2 regions of the Limnobacter sp. G6BE5S genome follow, and region 2 is predicted to be linked to the other one. Evidence: predicted binding sites of a transcription regulator. Region 2 holds the regulator's gene; the other holds the start of a gene.

Region 1 (3,411 bases), 200 kb from region 2:
GGCTGAACCGTGCGTTGGTGGCCTTGGCGCTGTTGGTGTCGGGTTATTTGCTGGGCTCCCTGTTGTTTCAAGCCGATGGCATGCACTTCGGCTTTGTGCTGGGTTTGATGTGTGTGGCCTGGCTGGCCTCGCTGGTGGCCTTTGTTGAAAGTTTTTTCAACCGAGTGCCCTTACTTGAATTAATTGTGTTTCCGCTTTGTGCGGTGGTCTTTTTGCTGCCCTTGTGGATGGGTGAAGATGCCGCCATTCGCATGGCTGGAGACCATTTGTTTCAGCTGCACCTGCTCATTGCGCTTGCTGCCTATAGCTTGCTGGGCATTGCTGCCGCCCATGGGGTGGTGATGGCTTTTCAGGAAAAAGCCCTGCATCAGCCAGTTGCCAGTACTCAGGAAAACCGCATGGTGCGTGAGCGCCTTCTGGATCAGTTGCCTTCTTTGCTCACCATGGAGTCCATTTTGTTCCGGCAATTGTGGGCGGGCTTTGTTTTACTCTCGCTGACCTTGATTACCGGTTTTCTCTTTTCTGAGGAATGGAGCGGCAGCAGTTGGCGTTTTGATCACAAAACCCTGTTTGCCATCATTTCATGGTGCTCATTTGCCGTGTTACTGGGCGGGCGCGTGGTGTTTGGCTGGCGCGGCAAGGTCGCTTTGCGCTGGTGTTTGGGCAGTTATGCCGTGTTGGTACTTGCGTATTTCGGCACCCAGTTTGTACTCGAATTTATTTTGAAAAGGGCAGTTTGATGGGGCGTATTCTGTTTTTTCTGGGCTTGGCATTGGTGGCCTGGATTCTTTTCAAAAGCTGGCAGCGCAAACAATTGGGTGAAAAACCCAGTGTGAACACTCAACAAAAAGGCAATCTTGGCCGTAAAAAACAGGAAGAGATCATGCCTTGCCAACACTGCGGCGCATACAGCCCCATGTCGGAAGGCGTGATGATGCAGGGTCGTTTTTATTGCGGCATGGAGCATGCCAAAGCGGCTGGGGAAAAAGTTCACTGACACCGAAGGGGCATGCCATGTGGCTTGATGAGGGCTGGATAGAGGAAGACTGGGTTCACCGCCTGCAAAGTCCCAATCAGGATGCCCGGCCAATGGGTACAGTGATCGACACCTTGGTTGTTCACTGTATTAGCCTGCCCGAGCGTGGGCGCGACACCTCGTTAATTACCGACCTGTTTCTGAATCGGCTCGATTGCCATGCGCACCCCTCGTTCGGTGAGCTAATCGGCCTGCATGTTTCCTCGCATTTCCTGATTGATCGGGACGGGTCCATTACCCAATTTGTGTCGTGTGAGAAACGTGCATGGCATGCCGGAATTTCCTCGGCCATGTACCGCAGCAATTTCAATCATTTTTCAATTGGCATTGAATTGCTGGGTGACATTTACACCCCATTCGAGGGGGCGCAGTACGCCAGCTTGAAGCGCCTGGCTTTGGAGTTGCAAGCACGTTATCCACTGAAATATGCAATGGCGCACAGCGAGATAGCCCCTACCCGAAAAACCGATCCAGGACCCTTCTTCGACTGGAAAGGTCTACGCAAATCAAACACCTACGAACTTCAGATTAACGGCCTTTAAAAGGCCGTTTTTTTGTTGCACTGCAGTTATCCAGAGCTTGTCCACAAGTTGTTCACAGGGGATAACTCTGTGCACAAGTTGGGGATAAGAAAGTGTTTGCCAAATCGTGTTTCGACCACTACAATTAGTTCCAAGCCACATACAAAACACAAGATATAGTGGTTGCCGGTTTTACCTCCGCTACAAAAACAAACCCTCAAGAAAAGATTATTCCAGGAGAAAGATGCATGCTAACCAGCCAGGAATCCACTGATTTGGCGACAAACTTGCCGACGTCTACAGCCAAGCCTGCAAACGCAGCGCCGGTGGTCGACAGCGCGTATGCAAACTACAAAATTATTCGCCGAAATGGTGCCGTGGTTGGTTTCGAGCCCAGCAAAATTGCTGTGGCCATGACAAAAGCCTTTTTGGCTGTGAATGGTGGCCAAGGCGCAGCCTCTGCCCGCATTCGCGAGCTGGTTGAGCAGATGACCAGCGGCGTGGTAAACGCACTGGTGCGTCGCCAGCCTTCTGGTGGCATTTTCCACATTGAAGACATTCAGGATCAGGTTGAACTGGCCCTGATGCGTTCAGGCGAAGCCGAAGTGGCCCGCGCCTACGTGTTGTACCGCGAGCGCCGTACACAGGAACGTGCAGCCAAGCAAGTTGAACAAGCTGAGCAGCATGCGCTGAACGTGATCGATGGCGACATGAAGCGCCCACTCGATGTTGAAGCGCTGAAAGCGTTGATTGAAAGCGCTGCGGTTGGCCTGAATGAAATTGACGTTGCACACCTTCAGAAAGAAACCCTGAAGAATTTGTACGACGGCGTGAAAATCGACGAAGTGTTCAAGTCTGCGATTTTGGCCTCTCGCGCCATGATCGAGAACGAACCCAGCTACACATTGGTCACTTCCCGCCTGTTGCTGCACACGATTCGCCGCGAAATTATTGGCCGCGAAATTGCGCAAGACGAAATGGCGCAGGTGTACCCCGAGTACTTCCCGCAATTCATCAAGAAGGGCATTGCTGCCGGCTTGCTGGACAACCGCCTGGCCCAGTTCGACATGAAGAAACTGGGCGCAGCCCTGAAGTACGAACGCGACTTGCAGTTCGATTACCTTGGCCTGCAAACCCTGTACGACCGTTACTTCTTGCACGTGGAAGGTACCCGCATTGAAATGCCACAGGCGTTTTACATGCGCGTGGCCATGGGCTTGGCTCTGAACGAAGTAGATCGTGAAGCACGTGCCATCGAGTTTTATGAAGTGCTGTCGACATTCGACTTCATGAGTTCGACTCCAACTCTGTTTAACAGCGGCACCATTCGCTCGCAGTTGTCTTCCTGCTACCTCACCACTATTGGTGACGACCTGGATGACATCTATGAAGGCATCAAGGAAAACGCATTGCTTTCCAAGTTCGCTGGCGGCTTGGGCAACGACTGGACACCCGTGCGCGCCTTGGGCAGTCACATTAAGGGCACCAATGGCAAGTCACAAGGTGTGGTGCCATTCCTGAAAGTGGTGAACGACACCGCAGTGGCAGTGAACCAAGGTGGCAAGCGCAAGGGCGCTGTATGTGCCTACCTGGAAACCTGGCACCTGGACATTGAAGAATTCCTGGAACTGCGCAAGAACACGGGCGATGATCGCCGCCGCACACACGACATGAACACCGCGAACTGGATTCCCGACCTGTTCATGAAGCGCGTAATGGAAGGCGGTAACTGGACCTTGTTCAGCCCATCGGACGCACCTGATCTGCACGACCTGTACGGCAAAGCCTTCGAGAAAGCCTATGTGGGTTACGAAGAAAAAGCTGCACGTGGCGACTTGAAATTGTTCAAGACCG
Region 2 (3,411 bases):
CCTTGCTGCAGCCTGGCGACACCATCATGGGCCTGTCGCTTGCTGAAGGCGGACACCTTACACACGGCATGCCACTGAACATGTCTGGAAAGTGGTTCAACGTGGTGTCCTACGGTCTGAACAAGGAAGAAGCCATTGACTACGACCAGGTTGAAGCCCTGGCCCGTGAACACAAACCAAAAATCATCATCGCCGGCGCGTCAGCTTATGCACTGCGCATTGATTTCGAACGCTTTGCAAAAATTGCCAAGGAAGTGGGCGCCTACTTCATGGTGGACATGGCCCACTACGCGGGTCTGATTGCAGCGGGTGTGTACCCCAACCCGGTGCCACATGCTGATGTATGTACATCGACCACGCACAAATCACTGCGTGGCCCACGCGGCGGTATCATCTTGATGAAAGAAGAACTGGCCAAGAAAATCAACAGTGCGATTTTCCCTGGCATTCAGGGTGGCCCTTTGATGCACGTAATCGCCGGTAAAGCTGTGGCTTTCCACGAAGCCCTGCAGCCTTCATTCAAGGAATACCAGCAACAAGTGGTATTGAACGCCAAAGCATTGGCTGAAACACTGGTCGAGCGCGGTTTGCGCATTGTCTCTGGTCGCACCGAAAGCCACGTCATGCTGGTTGACCTGCGGGCCAAGGGCATTACCGGCAAAGCAGCCGAAGCGGCTTTGGGCAACGCGCACATTACCGTGAACAAAAACGCCATTCCAAATGACCCTGAAAAACCATTTGTAACCAGCGGCATTCGCTTGGGCAGCCCGGCCATGACCACTCGCGGCTTCAAGGAAGAGCAAGCCCGCGCGGTTGGCCACTTGCTCGCCGACGTTTTGGAAAACCCAGAGGACGAAGCCACATTGGCCACCGTTCGTGCCAAGGTCAAGGAATTGACCAGCCAGTTCCCTGTTTACAAGTAAGCAAGGGGCGGCGGCGTTATGAAATGCCCCTTCTGTGGCAACGCCGACACCCAGGTGGTCGACTCGCGTACGTCTGAAGAAGGCGACGCGATTCGCCGCCGCAGGCAATGCAGCAGTTGTGGCAAACGATTCACCACCTACGAACGGGCAGAACTGTTTCTGCCCGCCATCGTCAAAAAAGACGGCTCCCGAGTTGAGTTTTCTCGCGACAAATTGCGTGGCAGCTTAATGCTTGCCCTGCGCAAACGCCCCGTTCGCGCCGAGGCCATTGATGAAGCCATTTCAAGTATTGAAGAAAAACTGCTGGTGAGCGCAGCGCGCGAGGTCGACACCAAGTTTTTAGGCGAGTTGGTGATGCAGCAACTCAAACAACTGGATACCGTTGCCTACATTCGCTTTGCATCGGTCTACAAAAGCTTCGAAGACCTGCAAAGTTTCTCGGAAGAAATTGCCCACCTGACCGCACCTGCCGAGAACGTAGCAAGCGCACCCAAACCCAAAGCCCGTTCCACTGTCAAAAAAGGCGTTTAAAAGTAACTGAGGCCATGGCTAGTATTCATCACAACGACGAACACTGGATGCAGCAGGCGCTGAACCTGGCTTGGAAGGGCCAGTACAGCACCACGCCAAATCCACGCGTGGGTTGCGTGTTTGTACGCGATGGCGTTGCCATTGCTGAAGGCTTTCATGCCAGGGCAGGCGAAGGTCACGCCGAAGTGCAAGCCATCGCCGACGCCAAAGCGCGCGGTATTTCCCTGCAAGACAGCACAGCCTATGTCACCCTTGAACCCTGCGCACACCATGGCCGCACAGGCCCTTGCGCAGAAGCGCTGGTGGGCACCGGTGTAAAACGGGTTGTTGCCGCCGTACTCGACCCCAACCCACTGGTGGCAGGCCAGGGCATGGCCATTTTGCAAGCAGCAGGCATTGAAACGTCCCATGGCGTTTTAATTGAAAATGCCCGTTGGATCAACCGGGGCTTTTTCAGCCGCATGGAACACAAGCGCCCCTGGGTGCGATTGAAAGTAGCCAGCAGCGCAGACGGCATCAGCGCGCTGAACAATGGCGTAAGCCAGTGGATCACCGGCGAAGAAGCGCGACTTGACGGACACCACCTGCGTGCGCAGGCCTGTGCTGTACTCAGCGGCATTGGCACAGTGAAAGCGGACAACCCACAATTGAATGTGCGCGGCATCGACACCGAACGCCAGCCACTGAAGGTGGTCGTGGACAGCAAGCTGGAAATAGCGCCCGATGCGCGATTGCTGCAAACCGGCAAGGTGCTGATTGCCCACACTGAGCTGCAGCCACCCGCATGGCTGAGCACCCACCCCAATGCCGTCAATATCGAAGCACTGAACGTGGCGCCTGTTGCCGCGGGCCTGCATGCAGGCAAAGTAAAAACCGACCTGTTGCGGCTGTTGCAAGAACTGGCCGCACGTGGCATCAATGAACTTCATCTTGAGGCAGGTTTTGGATTGAACGGGTCTTTCCTGCAAGCCGGGTTGGTGGATGAAATCGTTCAATACATTGCCCCGCGCTTCCTGGGACCAGGCCAAGGCCTGTTCCGCCTGCCTGAACTTGATGCCCTGCCCGCCTATGTGGACTGGACCATTCATTCGTTTGAACAAAAAGGACAAGACCTGCGCATTACGTGGGTTCGAAATAATCAGGAGTAGTAGCAAACATGTTCACCGGCATCATTGAATCAATTGGACAAATTAAAACTGTAGAGCCCCTTCAAAACTCTGCATACGCGGGAGTTCGACTCGCTGTGCATGCACCCACGCTCGATTTTTCAGATGTAAAACTGGGTGACAGCATTGCCATTCAAGGCGCTTGTATGACAGTGGTGGCCATGGAAGCTCAAACCTTTCACGTCGATGTATCGCAGGAAAGTTTGTCGAAAACCGTGGGCTTGAGCCAGCAGGGAGAGGTTAACCTTGAAAAAGCAATGCGATTGTCTGATCGAGTGGGCGGGCATTTGGTAAGCGGTCATGTCGACGGACTGGGTGACGTGGTTGATTTTTCACCCGTGGGTGAAAGCTGGCACCTGCAAATTCGCGCGCCGAAAACCCTGTCGCCGTTCTTTGCCTACAAGGGCTCAGTGACAGTAAACGGCGTTAGTTTGACCGTCAACAAAGTGGACGACCATGCCACAGGTGAATGCGACATTCACATCAACCTGATTCCACACACCGTTCAAATGACCACGCTCAAACACTTGAAGGCTGGCAGCCCGGTGAATCTGGAAATTGATCAGATTGCGCGCTACTGCGAACGAATTGTGAAAACCATGAATTTGAATCAAGGCTGAACTGGCGTGTTCACTGTGCATTGAGACTACCAAACAAGGCTTTGGCTTTCGACTTGGTATTGTCTGAATCGGCACCCAACGCAATGGCGGTGAACATCACGGGGCCTTCCGGCAATTCTTTGCCGAAGGCTTTCTGCGCATCGGCCTGCAAATCCCTGTTCTCGGAAATCA

Evidence for each region. The regulator NrdR, encoded in region 2, represses ribonucleotide reductase genes. The targets are predictions, from matches to a motif close to CACNANATNTNGTG.
Region 1: ACVL1J_RS10015 (ribonucleoside-diphosphate reductase subunit alpha) is a predicted target of NrdR. The motif match lies at 1,726-1,739, and genes of this name have one in related genera.

The regions. Positions count from the first base shown of each region.
Region 1 is NZ_JBZFLM010000005.1:49,869-53,279, forward strand. Features, by position in the region: gene ACVL1J_RS10000 (cytochrome C assembly family protein) at 1-740, shown strand, start outside; gene ACVL1J_RS10005 (PP0621 family protein) at 740-997, shown strand; gene ampD (1,6-anhydro-N-acetylmuramyl-L-alanine amidase AmpD) at 1,015-1,578, shown strand; gene ACVL1J_RS10015 (ribonucleoside-diphosphate reductase subunit alpha) at 1,806-3,411, shown strand, end outside.
Region 2 is NZ_JBZFLM010000005.1:251,602-255,012, reverse strand. Features, by position in the region: gene glyA (serine hydroxymethyltransferase) at 1-923, shown strand, start outside; gene nrdR (transcriptional regulator NrdR) at 942-1,454, shown strand; gene ribD (bifunctional diaminohydroxyphosphoribosylaminopyrimidine deaminase/5-amino-6-(5-phosphoribosylamino)uracil reductase RibD) at 1,469-2,602, shown strand; gene ACVL1J_RS10890 (riboflavin synthase) at 2,611-3,240, shown strand; gene ACVL1J_RS10885 (DUF3047 domain-containing protein) at 3,251-3,411, opposite strand, start outside.